DNA from 2 places in the Ruegeria sp. N11 genome. Region 2 is predicted to be linked to the other one. Evidence: riboswitches for the same ligand, from Rfam matches in the RefSeq annotation. Region 2 holds a riboswitch; the other holds the start of a gene.
What was found. Region 2 has a riboswitch for thiamine pyrophosphate ahead of thiB (thiamine ABC transporter substrate binding subunit). Riboswitches for the same ligand answer to the same signal wherever they lie in the genome.
Positions count from the first base shown of each region.

Region 1: linked by a shared signal. The riboswitch ahead of thiD (bifunctional hydroxymethylpyrimidine kinase/phosphomethylpyrimidine kinase) and the one ahead of thiB (thiamine ABC transporter substrate binding subunit) in region 2 are both predicted to bind thiamine pyrophosphate.

Region 1 covers NZ_JBQFLX010000009.1:82,414-89,557, reverse strand. The annotation lists gene ACR0J8_RS11350 (HesA/MoeB/ThiF family protein) at 1-908, opposite strand, end outside; gene ACR0J8_RS11345 (thiamine phosphate synthase) at 905-1,501, opposite strand; gene ACR0J8_RS11340 (thiazole synthase) at 1,498-2,268, opposite strand; gene thiS (sulfur carrier protein ThiS) at 2,271-2,465, opposite strand; gene ACR0J8_RS11330 (FAD-dependent oxidoreductase) at 2,449-3,426, opposite strand; gene thiD (bifunctional hydroxymethylpyrimidine kinase/phosphomethylpyrimidine kinase) at 3,423-4,226, opposite strand; TPP riboswitch at 4,272-4,378, opposite strand; gene dnaJ (molecular chaperone DnaJ) at 4,641-5,786, opposite strand; gene dnaK (molecular chaperone DnaK) at 5,861-7,144, opposite strand, start outside.
Region 2 covers NZ_JBQFLX010000008.1:168,338-175,481, forward strand. The annotation lists gene ACR0J8_RS10720 (hypothetical protein) at 1-519, shown strand, start outside; gene ACR0J8_RS10725 (transporter substrate-binding domain-containing protein) at 516-1,607, shown strand; gene ACR0J8_RS10730 (thiamine ABC transporter ATP-binding protein) at 1,619-2,311, opposite strand; gene ACR0J8_RS10735 (ABC transporter permease family protein) at 2,298-3,845, opposite strand; gene thiB (thiamine ABC transporter substrate binding subunit) at 3,821-4,801, opposite strand; TPP riboswitch at 4,834-4,938, opposite strand; gene ACR0J8_RS10745 (LysR substrate-binding domain-containing protein) at 5,024-5,914, opposite strand; gene ACR0J8_RS10750 (trimethylamine methyltransferase family protein) at 6,030-7,144, shown strand, end outside.

The DNA.
Region 1 (7,144 bases), on a different contig from region 2:
TCGGCTGCGCGCCACGCCCGTAGACCAGTGGCGCAGCAAAGGGCCAATCTTTTTGCTTGTTTAGGCTCTAATCCGGACAATTCGACTGGCGTTAGTCGTTCTGCGCCGGGGTGTATCGGGACCAGCGCTTCATCCGTGCCGCGAAGCTCGATGATCCGGTCTTCGGCCGTGAGTTGGCTGGCAGACAGGAAGCGGAAACAACTTGCGGGTTCTGGCGCATCATCGAAACGGAAACTGTTGCTGCGCAGGGTGCGGGCATCAAAGTTCACCATTTGGCCCAGCGGCGATGGTTGCAGGCCCAGGATCACGCTCAGCGCCATTTGCGCCTGCGTCGCGCCGATCACACCGACAACCGGACCCAAAACACCTGCTGAGGCGCAGCTGGCACCACTGTCGGGCGCGTCTGGAAACAGCGCACGTAAGGACGGCGCGCCGCCGCAAAAACCGCCCACATAACCTGACAACCCGAGCACCGAGGCACTGATCAGCGGCTTTCCCTGTGCCAGACAGCTGTCCGACAGGACATAACTGGCCGCATAACTATCCGCACAATCCAGGACCACATCCGACCGCGACACCAGATTTGCCGCGTTTTCGCATGTCAGGGCCTGACTTTGTCTGGTGACTTCAAGCTTGGAGTTGAGGTCGCGACAGCGCCGCGCCGCAACTTCAGCCTTTGGCAGGCCGACATCCCGTTCCGTGAAAAGCGTTTGCCGGTGCAGGTTCGACAGATCAACGACATCGCCATCAACAACCATGATGTGACCCACCCCTGCCCCGGCCAACAGCGGCAGAACCGGCGCGGCCAACCCTCCGGCCCCGACGACAAGTACTCGTGCAGCGGACAGGCCCGCCTGCCCTTCGGGCCCCACTTCGGGCAGGATCATCTGGCGAGCGTAACGGTTCATCGCGTGATGCCGATCCATTCGCGCACCCGCACTTCGGGGTCAGGGTTCAGCGTGATGTCGGTCACTGCCGCGACAATATCGGCCCCGGCCTCGAACACGCCAGGCGCGCGCTCGACGGTCATTCCACCAATGCCGACCAATGGGATACGCCCCACCCGCGCCTTCCATTCGGTCACGCGGGGCAGACCTTGCTGCCGCCACTTCATCTTTTTCAGGATGGTCGGATAGACAGGTCCGAGCGCCACATAGTCGGGGTCCATCGACAGAACCCGCTCAAGCTCATCATCGTCATGGGTAGATACGCCCAGTTTCAGGCCTGCCCGACGGATGGCATGCAGATCGGCATCATCCAGATCCTCCTGCCCCAGGTGGACCCAGTCGCAGTCCGCCTCTATTGCCTGCTGCCAATGGTCGTTCACGACCAACTGAGCGCCATGGGTGCGGCACAGTTCGAGCGAGATCATAATCTGGGCGCGCACCGCGACGTCCGATTGGCCCTTGATCCGCAACTGCACCAGTTTGACGCCCAGAGGCAGCATCCTCTGCAGCCAGTCGGAATGATCGAAGATCGGATAGAATCGGTCCAAAGTCATGACAGAAATGCCTTTCCGATCACGGGGGTTGAGGGTTCAGCCATGTCGCGTGCCTCGATCGGGTCGGCCTTATGGGCCAATTGGCCGGCCTGAACCGCCAATGCCATTGCACGCGCCATCCCCACCGGATCACCGGCACGGGCCACCGCCGTGTTCAGAAGAACAGCATCATAGCCCAGCTCCATCGCATGCGCGGCGTGGCTTGGACGGCCGATACCGGCATCAATGACAAGCGGTACATCGGGAAACGCAGCGCGCAGCGCCCGCAACGCGTATTCGTTGCTCAGACCGCGCCCGGACCCGATGGGCGCGCCCCACGGCATCAGAACCTCGCAACCCGCCTGCAACAGGCGTTCGCCGACGATCAGATCGTCCGTTGTGTAGGGAAAGACCTGAAATCCATCTTCCGTCAGGACGCGGGCGGCTTCGACCAGTTGGAACACATCAGGTTGCAGGCTGTCGGTATGACCGATCAGTTCCAGCTTGATCCAATTGGTCTGAAAAACCTCGCGCGCCATCTGGGCGGTTGTCACGGCCTCTTTCACCGTGTGGCATCCGGCGGTGTTGGGCAGGACAATGACACCCAGGTCGCGGATCATCCGCCAAAAGCTCTGCCCGGCCCCACCCGCGCCTTCACGGCGCAGGGATACCGTGGCAACACCGGCCCCGCTGAGGCGAAACGCTTGTTCCAGAATGGCCGGACTGGGATACTGCGCCGTGCCCAGCATCAGCGGGTTAGGCAGTTCTGTGCCGTAAAAGGTCTTCATCGTCAGCCCCCCTGCATCGGGGCGACAACTTCGACCCGGTCACCATCTTCGAGTTTTCGGGCCAGTCGAAGGCTTTTAGGGACGAACTGTTCATTCACAGCAGTGGCGACGCAGCCCGAGAATCCACATTCCGCCAGCAAATCTGACAGGGTTTCTGCGCGGCTTTCGCGCGCCTCGCCATTAAGCACGATCTTCATCGACCATCTCCGAATGTTTGTTTTCCAGCGCCAGATCGGCGACGCCCTGTGCCAACGCGGGCGCAAGCAGGTAGCCATGGCGATACAGGCCATTGGCATAGATCGTTCGACCCAACCGGCGGATGCGAGGCAGGTTGTCGGGAAAAGCGGGGCGAAGATCGACACCGACTTCCAGGATCTCAGCCTCACCAAAGGCCGGGTTCAGCGCATAAGCCGCGCTGAGAAGCTCCAGCATCGAGCGGGCGGTAATCCGGCCGCTGTCCTCGGATTCGATCATCGTTGCGCCCAGCATGTAGACCCCGTCACCCCGCGGGACGACATAAAGCGGCATGCGCGGGTGCAGCAGTCGCACAGGGCGAGAGAGCGTGACATCCGGGCAGCGGATCACCAGCATCTCGCCTTTGACGCCACGCAGATCATGCAAGATCTCGCGCGCGTGCAACCCCCGGCAATCGATCGCATTCTCCAACCGGGAAGGGGCCAGTTTACGGTGAAAGAGCACACCTCTGTCCCTGAGGTGGCTGTAGAGGTCCCGCAACGCTTGCCGGGGATCAAGATGGGCCTCTGCCCGGAAGAAGAGACCGTTACCGAAATTGCTTATTTCAGGCTCTAAATCAGTGATTTTCGCACTTCCGACTTCTGAATACCCATCCGTTCGGCGTGCAAAGCGGCGCAAATCCGGCAGGTCGCGCGAATGCGCAACAACCAGCGTTCCGCAACGATGCACCCGCGTTCTGGCGGCCCACCAGTCAATCGCTGCTTGTCCAAGCCGCAGAACCGGCTCCTCGGCATTTTCGTATTCACACCAGGGGGCAAGCATGCCACCCGCCCACCAGGAACAGCCATGTGGACCCGGCGCACCTGCCGGGTCGAATATCTGCACGTCAGCGCCGCGCGATACCAACTCGGCTGCAACAGTCAGACCGGCTACTCCGGCACCTATGACCGACCAGACGGTCATGCGGGCCAAAGCTGATGAAAATGATGAACTGGCCCATGCCCGCGACCAATGTCCAGATCATCGGACCGGGCTATCGCGCCTTGCAGATAGCTGTGCGCATCTGCAACGGCCGTCATCAGCGTTTTTCCCAGCGCCAGGCCGGCAGCAATTGACGCGGACAATGTACAACCGGTGCCATGCGTATTTCTGGTTTTCCGGCGCGGTGCCGTGAACTCTGCCACCAAGCCCGAAGCGTCGATCAAGAGATCACGGCAAATGTCGCCGGATCCATGCCCGCCCTTCATCAGAACGGAATCTGCGCCCATGTTACACAAGGCAAGCCCCTGTTTTACCATCTGATCCGGCGTCTCCGCAGCCGGGCAATCCAGAAGGCGTCCGGCCTCGGGCAAGTTCGGCGTCAATAGCGTGGCTATGGGCACGAGCACCGCCCGCAATGTCGCAACCGCGTCTTCTGTCAGCAAGGCATCGCCGGATTTGGCGATCATCACAGGATCCAGAACGATGGAACCACGGAACCCTGCAAGGCTGTCTGCAACACATCGGATGATCTCCGGCGTCGCCAACATGCCAATCTTGACGGCGCCCACGCTCAGATCAGACAGAACGGCATCGATCTGTGCGGCGACAGTATTCAGCGGGATCCCGTGAACGGCGGTAACGGCCCGTGTGTTTTGCGCGGTCACGGCGGTGATCACGCTGGCACCATAAACCCCCAAGGCAGACATTGCCTTGATGTCAGCCTGAATTCCGGCCCCACCGCCACTGTCCGAGCCTGCAATTGTCAGCGCAATAGGCGTCATATCGTTACTCCATCAAAATTGGGCAACGCGCGCATGGAAAACGTCTGACAATCTGAGACCGTTCCCTACGCCGGTATTGCCCGGATCAGGTTCGATGGGTTAGCGCATTAACGCCTCTCAGCCCTTCGATCAGGGCACCCCAACGGTTGACCGGACAATCACAGGCACATCGGAAAAACACAAGACTGAATTTGATCTGTATTATGGCCACCCTGACACCTTGGGTAAGGCCAAAAGTATTTGCGAGGCTCTGCCTCGCGCTCCGGGATATTTGGGGCCAGATGAACAAGGGATCTTTCCTTCATCTGGCCAAAAATATCCCGGGGGAGGCGCCCAAAGGGCGGCGGGGGCAGCGCCCCCTGCAACAAAAAAGCCGCCCGAAACCGGGCGGCTTTGGTCGGGAAAGCGGTTCCCTTAGCTTTTCATGCCATCCCAGAAGGACTTGACCGACGAGAAAAAGCTTTTTGATTCCGGGTGGTTGTCCTCTCCCAGATCGTCAAACTCACGCAGCAGTTCTTTCTGGCGACTGGTCAGGTTGACCGGTGTTTCCACAGCCAGTTCGATGAACATGTCACCCACGCCACCGCCACGCAGGGCGGGCATTCCCTTGCCACGCAAACGCATCTGGCGGCCCGACTGGCTGCCTGCCGGGATCTGCACCCGGCCACGACCGCCGTCGATGGTGGGCACTTCGATCGAACCGCCCAGCGCGGCCTTGGCCATGCTGACCGGCACGCGACAATAGAGGTTTATGCTGTCGCGCTCAAACAGCTTGTGATCGGACACTTCGACAAAGATATACAGATCGCCCGGGGGGCCACCACGCATTCCGGCCTCACCCTCACCCGCCAGACGGATGCGAGTTCCGGTTTCGACACCGGCTGGAATGTTGACGGACAGCGCCCGTTCTTTTTCCACGCGACCCGCGCCGCCGCAGGATTTGCAGGGTTTCTTGATGATCTGACCCAATCCCGAACAGGTCGGACAGGTGCGTTCAACGGTGAAAAAGCCCTGTTGCGCGCGGACCTTGCCCATACCCGAACAGGTCGGGCAGGTCGTCGGTTCTACGCCGCTTTCAGCGCCCGACCCATCACAGGCCGAACAGGCCACGGCAGCGGGCACGTTGATAGTCTTTTGCAGACCCGCAAACGCCTCTTCCAGCGAGACGCGCAGGTTGTAACGCAGGTCAGAACCGCGTGCGGCACGACGGCCACCGCCGCCGCGCTGGCCACCCATGAAATCGCCGAACAGGTCGTCGAACACGTCCGAAAACGCGCTGGAGAAGTCGCCCTGACCAAAGCCGCCGCCGGGTCGTCCGCCGCCACCCATGCCGTTTTCAAACGCGGCATGGCCAAAGCGGTCATAGGCGGCCTTGCGTTCTGAATCTTTCAGAACGTCATAGGCTTCGTTCGCTTCCTTGAACTGCGCCTCGGCTTCCGGGTTGTCCTTGTTGCGGTCGGGATGCAACTCTTTGGCTTTCCTGCGAAAACCTTTCTTGATCTCGTCCGCCGATGCACCCTTGGACACGCCGAGTACATCGTAATAGTCGCGTTTTGACATCAGTGTTTCCTTCTGCCTCAACGTAAACGGGCCGGCCCGGTATCCGGACCGGCCCGAATTGGCCCGGTTACCCGTTAGTTACGCTTGTCGTCGTCCAGATCTTCGAACTCGGCGTCGACAATATCGTCATCACCCGGAGCGGCGTCCGCGGCTGCCGGTTCATCCTCGGCCTCTTCGGACTGCGCCTTGTAGATGGCCTCGCCCAGTTTCATGGCCGCTTCGGTGACGTTCTGGATACCCGACTTGATTTTGTCGGCATTTTCGGTTTCCAGTTCGTCCTTCAACGCAGCAATCGCCAGTTCGATAGCTTCGATGGTGGTCGGGTCGACCTTGTCGGAGTGCTCTTCCATCGACTTCTCGGTCGAGTGGATGAGGCTTTCCGCCTGGTTCTTGGCGTCGACCAGTTCACGGCGTTCCTTGTCGGCTTCCGCGTTCTCTTCGGCGTCCTTGACCATCTTCTCGATGTCCTCGTCGGACAGACCGCCCGAGGCCTGGATGGTGATCTTCTGTTCCTTGCCGGTGCCTTTGTCCTTGGCCGAAACCGAGACAATGCCGTTGGCGTCGATGTCGAAGGTCACCTCGATCTGAGGCATGCCGCGCGGTGCTGGCGGGATGTCTTCGAGGTTGAACTGACCCAGGATCTTGTTGTCCGAAGCCATCTCACGCTCACCCTGGAACACGCGGATGGTTACGGCGTTCTGGTTGTCCTCGGCCGTCGAGAAGACCTGAGACTTCTTGGTCGGGATCGTGGTGTTGCGGTCGATCAGGCGGGTGAACACGCCACCCAGCGTTTCGATGCCCAGCGACAGCGGGGTCACGTCAAGCAGAACCACGTCTTTGACGTCGCCCTGCAGAACACCGGCCTGAATGGCGGCGCCCATGGCAACAACTTCGTCCGGGTTCACACCCTTGTGCGGCTCTTTGCCGAAGAATTTGGTGACCTCTTCGATCACTTTCGGCATCCGGGTCATACCACCGACCAGAACAACCTCGTCCACGTCAGCAGCCGACAGACCGGCGTCTTTCAGAGCGGCGGCGCAGGGCTTCATCGACTTCTTGATCAGATCGCCAACCAGCGATTCCAGCTTGGCGCGGGTCAGTTTCATGACCATGTGCAGCGGCTGGCCGTTCGAACCCATCGAGATGAACGGCTGGTTGATCTCGGTCTGCGAGGTCGAGGACAGCTCGATCTTGGCTTTTTCAGCAGCTTCTTTCAGACGCTGCAGCGCCATCTTGTCGGCAGACAGGTCGACACCGTGTTCCTTTTTGAACTCGTCCGCCAGGTAGTTGACGATGCGCATGTCAAAGTCTTCACCACCCAGGAAGGTGTCACCGTTTGTCGACTTGACCTCGAACAG
Region 2 (7,144 bases):
ATTCCGTTCTGGGACTATGCCAAGCTTGCTTTCTGGCCCGCCTTCCTGGCCACGGTTCTCTATGGTGCGATAACCTGCATCGGCGCGGATGGTGTCGTTCGACACGCGCTGGACGGTGACGGCAGCGCTATGATCACAACAGGCCTGAATTTCCTGAAGGATGAAATCGAACAGTTGCCGCGTATCTTTTTGCTGTCTTACGTGACGGCCTGCGCCCTGTTGTTCCTTGCGGATCAGCATGACCGGATGCGCTGGTTCGTGACGGTCGGTATCGCCCTGGTGGTATCGGCATTCCTTCTGATGGTGGCAAATCTGGCCGCAAGCCTGTTCAATATAGTCCCCCCGGCGACGGGTCTTGGCCTGCTGGACATCGCAATCATGGTAACGCTTCCCTATTCCATTTTCCTGGTCTTTTACGCAATCGCCGCCGAACTGGCTGAAACCGGGTCGATGAAGAAAATCCTGTCAGTTGTCGGCACCCGCATCCGCGAGCCCCAGAGATCGGATGGTCGCTCATGACACGCCCTGCTGTTTTGGCGTTCGCCTTGGCGGCTTTGACCTGGCAAGGCACTGCCTCTTCTGTCACGGCCGAAGCGGATCTGATCGTTGGGGTGCGAACGGACGCCCCGCCTTTTTCGTATCTCGCGGTGCGTGATCGCGAAGGACGTTTGACCAGCGATACGCCGCCTCTTGCGTCGGGTGAGGTGTTCACTGGCTACATGGTCAATATCTGCGCCACGGTCCTTGAAGAACTGCAGAAGTCCCGCGATTTCACCGTCGAATGGAAGGCTATCGAGGCGCGGGACCGGTTCACCGACCTGCAAAGCGGCAAAATCAACATTCTCTGCGATCCGGCCACCATTACCCAAGAGCGTTTGTCCTATCCCGGCGTGCTTGTTTCCCCGCCGGTCTATCTGTCTGGTGTCGGAAGGGCGGAGACGACGCGTGACCAGTGGGCTGGTCACTGGCCCTGTATCGGCCCGGTCGCAGGGATCGTGGAAGGCACCACGGCACCGCGTTCTATTAGGCTGATTGCAGAAAAATACGGTTTCGGCGAGACATTCTCGGAAATCGTCAGAATGCATCCGGATGTAGACAAGGTTGTTCTCAGCGACGATGAGAAAAAACGCCTGACCGATTGCCCGGATGCCGTGGCTGGGTTGACGTGGGATGTGGGTTCGCTTGCTAAATATGTCAGCGCCGATGCGGCCGATACAGATCCTGACGCTGCCTATGTTGTCCGCAGTTACCCAAACCATGAAAAACTGGCGCAAGCGCTGTGCGACGGGCAAATCTATTACTCGGTTGGCGATCTTGAGATCGTGACGCTGGCATTGAAGTCCTACATTGAAAGAAACCCGGACTGTCAGGCCCGCGCGGACGCTCAGGTCTATTCCGAAGAGCGCTATGGCATTTTCGTCCACTTGTCAGATCAGATGAACAGTTCGGACCAACTCGCCTTGGCGTTTCTGCAGCAGCTCACGATCGAGATCCACAAGGGTCACGATTCAATCCTTGTGCGAAGTTTTTCGGATAATTTTGACCGCAACAAGATTTCACGCTCCTTGGATCTGTTCCTGTGGAATCTGGTCGCCGGGGCCAACTGACGGCGGACGTGTCACCCAAGATAGTCTCGCAGCGCAGGCGGCGGGTTATCAAAAAGTGTGGATGTCTCGGTGACCGGGTGCGCTAGCCCATCCGCCACCAGAACCGAATGACTTGCGATCCGTCTTGCATCCTGTGGATCATGGCTGACCATCATCATTGTCGTTCCGGCCTCGGTCGTCAGGGCAGAGACAAGATCCAGCATTTCCGCCTTGAGCGCCGGTCCCAGAGCGGCAAACGGCTCGTCCAGCAACAGCAAAGGCCGCTGTTGTACCAGCACGCGGGCAAGGGCAACACGGCTTTGTTGACCGCCCGACAATTGTGCCGGTCGCCGGTCCGCCATATCGGGCAAACCAACACGATCCAGCGCGGAATGCACCTGTGCCCGCTCATCGGCTGACAACCGGCCGTTCGGATGCAAACCCAGGGCGATGTTCTGGCCAGCGGTCAGATGAGGAAACAGGTTCCCATCCTGAAACAGCATCGCCAGCGGGCGCTGCCTCGGCGGTAATCCGGTAATATCGCTGCCGCGCCAGTAAATTTGCCCCGCGGCCAGATCGCGAAACCCAGCAATCGCTTCTAAAAGGGTCGACTTTCCCGCACCGGAAGGACCAATGATCGCAACCCGTGATCCGGTTTCGATTTGCAGGTTCGCGCGTAATACGAAATCGCCATTTGAAATCGCACAGCCATCAAGCTTCAGCATGCCAGCGCCCTCCTCGATCCAAAAGCCAGAATGCCCCCATCGAAAACGCCAGCAGCAACAGGGCGCCACCGGCCGCTGCCTCCATCTGATAGGCACCCATCAGGCGGTAAATCTGAAGCGGAAGCGTGGCAATTTGTGCATCGGCAAATAGTGCGATGACCCCCAGATCCCCCATGGAGAGTGCCGCCGCCAGACCCGCGGCAAATCCGATTTGCGGTCGCAGGCGGGGCAGCAGAATGCGTGTCACAAAACTCCATCTGCTCATATTCAGTGACAGTGCCAGACGACCGTATTGCGCAATAATCTCGCGCGTCGATGGAACAAGTATCCTCAGGGCAAAGGGCAACGCCATGACGGCATTCACCAGAGCCGTTACAGGCAGGGCCAGAACAGTAGGGTTGGCAAGTGGGCGAATCAGGATGAACAGCCCGGTGCCGATGACCAGAGGTGACGCCGCCAATCCAAGAATACCGCAGAGTTCAACGATCCCGTATCGCCCGGTTGCAACCGTCATCGCCATCGGCAGGGCCAGAAGCAGCAGAACGACGGTGCTGGCTGCCGCGACCAAAACGGATATCAAGGCCGCCCGGTACACCAGCACCGGTATCTCGAACATTCCCGAAAGTCCGGAGATCACGACCGAGGTCAACGGCAGCAGGAGAAAGGCCGCCGCTGCGCTGATCCAGAAGGCATCAGACACCCGCGTCCCTTCATCCCAGCGTCGGATCGAACGATCCAGCCCGGCGCCAAACCCGTCACCCCTGGAAAACCTGAGCGCTGCCAGGGCCGCCACCGCGGTCAGAACCAGTTGCACCCCGGACAGAAGCGCGGCGCGACCCAAATTGAAATCATAGGTAAAGGCCTGGTAAATAGCGAGTTCTATCGTGGTCGCGCGTGGTCCACCACCCAAAGTCAGGGCAACGGCAAAACTGGTCAGGCAAATGGCAAAAACAACGGCCAGAACACCGGGCAGGATACGCGCCAGCATAGGCATTTCGATCAGCCGGAACATGGCCCATCCGTTGCAACCCAACTGGGCGGCCAATCGAAACCTTTCGGACGGGACCTCCTGCCACCCCTGCAAGATCAGGCGCGTGGCCAAGGGGAGATTGAAAAAGACATGCGCCAGAACCACGCCATGCAGCCCGTAGATGCGGATCGGCGGTAGCCCAAAAACCGCTAGAACGTCTGAAATCCAGCCCGCTCGGCCGAAAACCTGCAGCAAGCCGATGATGGCGACGATGACCGGCAGAATGAACGGCGCCCCCAGCAGCGCGATCAGAACCGCCCGCCCGCGAAAACGCCGCCGGGCCAGCGCGCGGGCGACAGGAACGGCAAGCCCTGCACTGAAAATGGCGGACAACACCGCCTGAACCAGCGTGAACCGAAGGGCTGACCAATCGGCCGGTCCGAACCCACTTGCGGAATCGGCGCGCAGGGCAACTGCGGCGAGCGTACCAAGAATAAGCACGGCAACCAGTGTCGCCGCGCCAATACCCGGCGTCGGATTTACTGGCTGAGCGCGCCCAGCCATTCCGCCAACGCCTCGTCCCGCACAGCTGCCGCCTGATCAGAATCCAGCAGCAAAGATTTTTCCGGTACGGTCAGTGTATCAAACCCTTCGGGCAGGCCCGCCGCAGGCGTTACCGCCGGATACATCCAGTTTGTTGTCGGGATGATCTGCTGGAAGGCATCCGAAACCATGAACTGCAAAAACTGGTCCGCCAGTTCAGGCTGATCGGTTCCGGCCAGTTTTCCGGCTACTTCGACCTGCATATAGTGACCTTCGTCAAATGCGGCCGCCGCCTTGCTTGCATCTTCTTCAGCGATCAGGTGATAGGCAGGTGATGTGGTGTAACTGAGAACCATGTCAGCCTCACCCTCAAGAAACAGTCCATACGCCTCGGACCAGCCCTTGGTGACGGTCACGATATTGTCGGCCAGTCCTGCCCAGATTTCGGGGGCTTCGTCGCCATAGGCGGCTTTGACCCACAGCAACAGGCCTAGCCCTGGCGTGGATGAACGCGGATCCTGAATGATGATTTTGGTATCACCGTCGGCCAGCTCACGGAAACTGGCCGGTGCTGGTGCGTCGGCATTATGGACAAACGCGAAATACCCCCAGTCGTAAGGCGCGAATACGTCATCGTTCCATTCTACGGGCAAAGTGTATTCGGCGCTGACCGAACTGGGCGCAAACAGGCCGGTTTCCTTTGCTGCCGCAATCAGGTTGGTGTCCAGACCCAAGACGACGTCTGCATCCGAGTTTTCACCTTCCAGACGGATGCGCGACAGCAGGGCGGCACCGTCTTCCACACCAACAAGGTTCAGTTCGCAGTCGCAGACCGCTTCGAATGCTTCCTTGACCTGTGGACCCGGACCCCAATCCGAGACGAAGCTGTCATAAGTATAAACGGTCAACTGAGGTTTGTCGGCGGCGATAGCCGAAGTCGCGCTCAGAATTCCCGCAGCAATCAGCAGATGTTTCATGTCATCCTCCATTGCGGCGAGAGGGCAAGGATGGATGAAACCGTCACCTTTCCCTCCGCCGGTTCTAGCCGGTTCAGGTTCAACGGGTTCGCTATGGGCGTCTCAGCGCGGCATTCCGCGCACCCCGAGGTGAGGCCGTGATTAGGGTGATGTCGAAACAATTTCAACCAAATTCGCCCTTCACGCTTCACTGGCATGAAGGATGCCTATCAACTGGCGGGATCAGGGCAGATCAGCCTGCGAGCCCAGGCTTTGAACCTGCAGCCATTCAATCGCGGCTCGCGGCTCGCGTCGCGATCGGCCAGGTCCCGTGCTCTCGACGAAGTAACCATGAGTGGGTGTGATGCTTTCATCAAACAGACGCACGACGCGACCTTCGGCCAGATCCTGATCGATCAAGGGCAGCCAGCCGACAATCGCGCCCTGCCCTTCTGCGGCACCCCGCAGCAGAACATTGGCATCTTCAAAGATCGGACCACGCAAAGGGCCATCGACCGTGACATTCATCGCCCGGAACCAATCGAGCCAACCCCAGTGGTTCCTTTGATGTAACAGGGGAAGCTGCAACAGGTCTTGGGGCTCATTCACCGGGCCGTGCTTCAGGACAAATGCCTCCGACGCTATGGCAACGGGGGCGAGCTCGATCAGCTTGATCGCGGTTTCGGGCATCTCGGCCATTCGTTCCCAGCGGATCACGATGTCGATGTTTGCCCGGTTCAGCGTGCCGGGTTGATAAGAAGGAACCACCTCCAGCTCGATCTCGGGGTGGTCGTCCCAAAAATCACCGATCCGGGGCATCAGCCAGCGGGCAGTGAAAATCGGCCCCGCAGCAAGTCGGACCACCTTGCGGGAGCCGCGGCGAACCGAACGCACCGCGTCATCCAGAATTTCAAATGCCTGAGCCGTTGCTGCCGCCAGACGCCTGCCATCTTCGGTCAACGCGACCTCGCGCCCGGCCCGTTCAAACAGCTTGACGCCCAGCTGCTCTTCCAGCCCTCGATTATGATGGCTGATCGCCGTGGGTGTGACTGACAGTTTCTCAGCCGCAATTCGAAAACTGCCCTGGCGGGCGGCTGCATCGAAGGCGCGAAGGGCGGGAAGAGAGGCGGTCACGAATTTCCCTAATGTAAGTTTTACTCATCAATTGCTGAGAAAATGGCTTTTGTAAACAAGCCCTATGGCTGTGTAGGCTGACTTTGAATGAAGCTGAGCTCATGATAATAGGCCCATGTCTACGCGCCGGCGCGGTCGCAAGGACCGTCTGACACAAGATAACAGCGACGAGGCCAGCCCTGCGGTATGGCCGGGTGTGGTTGGCGGGTGCCTGGAACCGCTGTCCCCGAATGAAGTCGCTCAGACCGAAGAAGCCGCATTACTGCTGCTTGAGACCCTCGGACTAAGTCAACCGACCCCATCCATGGTCGACAAGGTGACGGCAGCGGGCGGGACGCTGGGCGATGACGGACGATTGTTGTTCCCGCGCGCCCTTGTGCGCAAGTCGATCAAGCAGGCAAGGCGGAACTTTGTCCTTTGCGGGCAGGTTCCTGAAAACGATCTGCGGATAGAAGGCACGCGGGTCCATATGTCCACCGGCGGCGCCGCGCCGGGTGTCTTCGACATCGATACGGGCCACTACCGCCCTTCAACCCTGGCCGACCTGTATGATGCCGCCCGACTGGTCGACAGGATGGAGAACATCCATCACTTCAGCCGTCCGGTCGTTGCGCGTGACGTTGACCCTGCTGCGGCAATGGACCTCAACACTGCTTATGCCTGCCTGATGGGCACGTCCAAGCATGTTTCCGTCTCGATTACCGAACCCGAAAACGTCCCGGCCATTGCCCGCCTTTGTTACAGGATCGCAGGTAACGAGGCCGCCTTTCGCGCGCGACCGTTCCTGACTGTCATGGTCTGCCATGTTGTGCCACCCATGCGGTTCGCGGACGAGGCTTGTGAAGTGCTCGAGGCCGCTATTCTTGCGGGTTTTCCGGTGCAATTGATCAGCGCCGGACAGGCCGGGGCCACAAGCCCGGCCACATTGGCCGGGTCACTTGTACAGGCCGTAGCGGAAACGCTCGCCGGATCGGTTTTTGCCCGGCTGGTCGATCCGCAGGTTCGCGCGATTTTTGCACCCAAACCTTTGGTCGCCGACCTGCGCACCGGGTCGATGTCTGGTGGCGGAGGGGAACAGGCGATCCTGATGGCGGGTGCCGCGCAGATGGGGCGGCATTTCAACCTGCCCACTTCGTCCATAGCCGGGATTACCGACGCCAAGACACTGGATTCCCAATACGGGGCCGAGAAATGCCTGGCAGTCGCCATGGCGGCGCATGCGGGATCGAA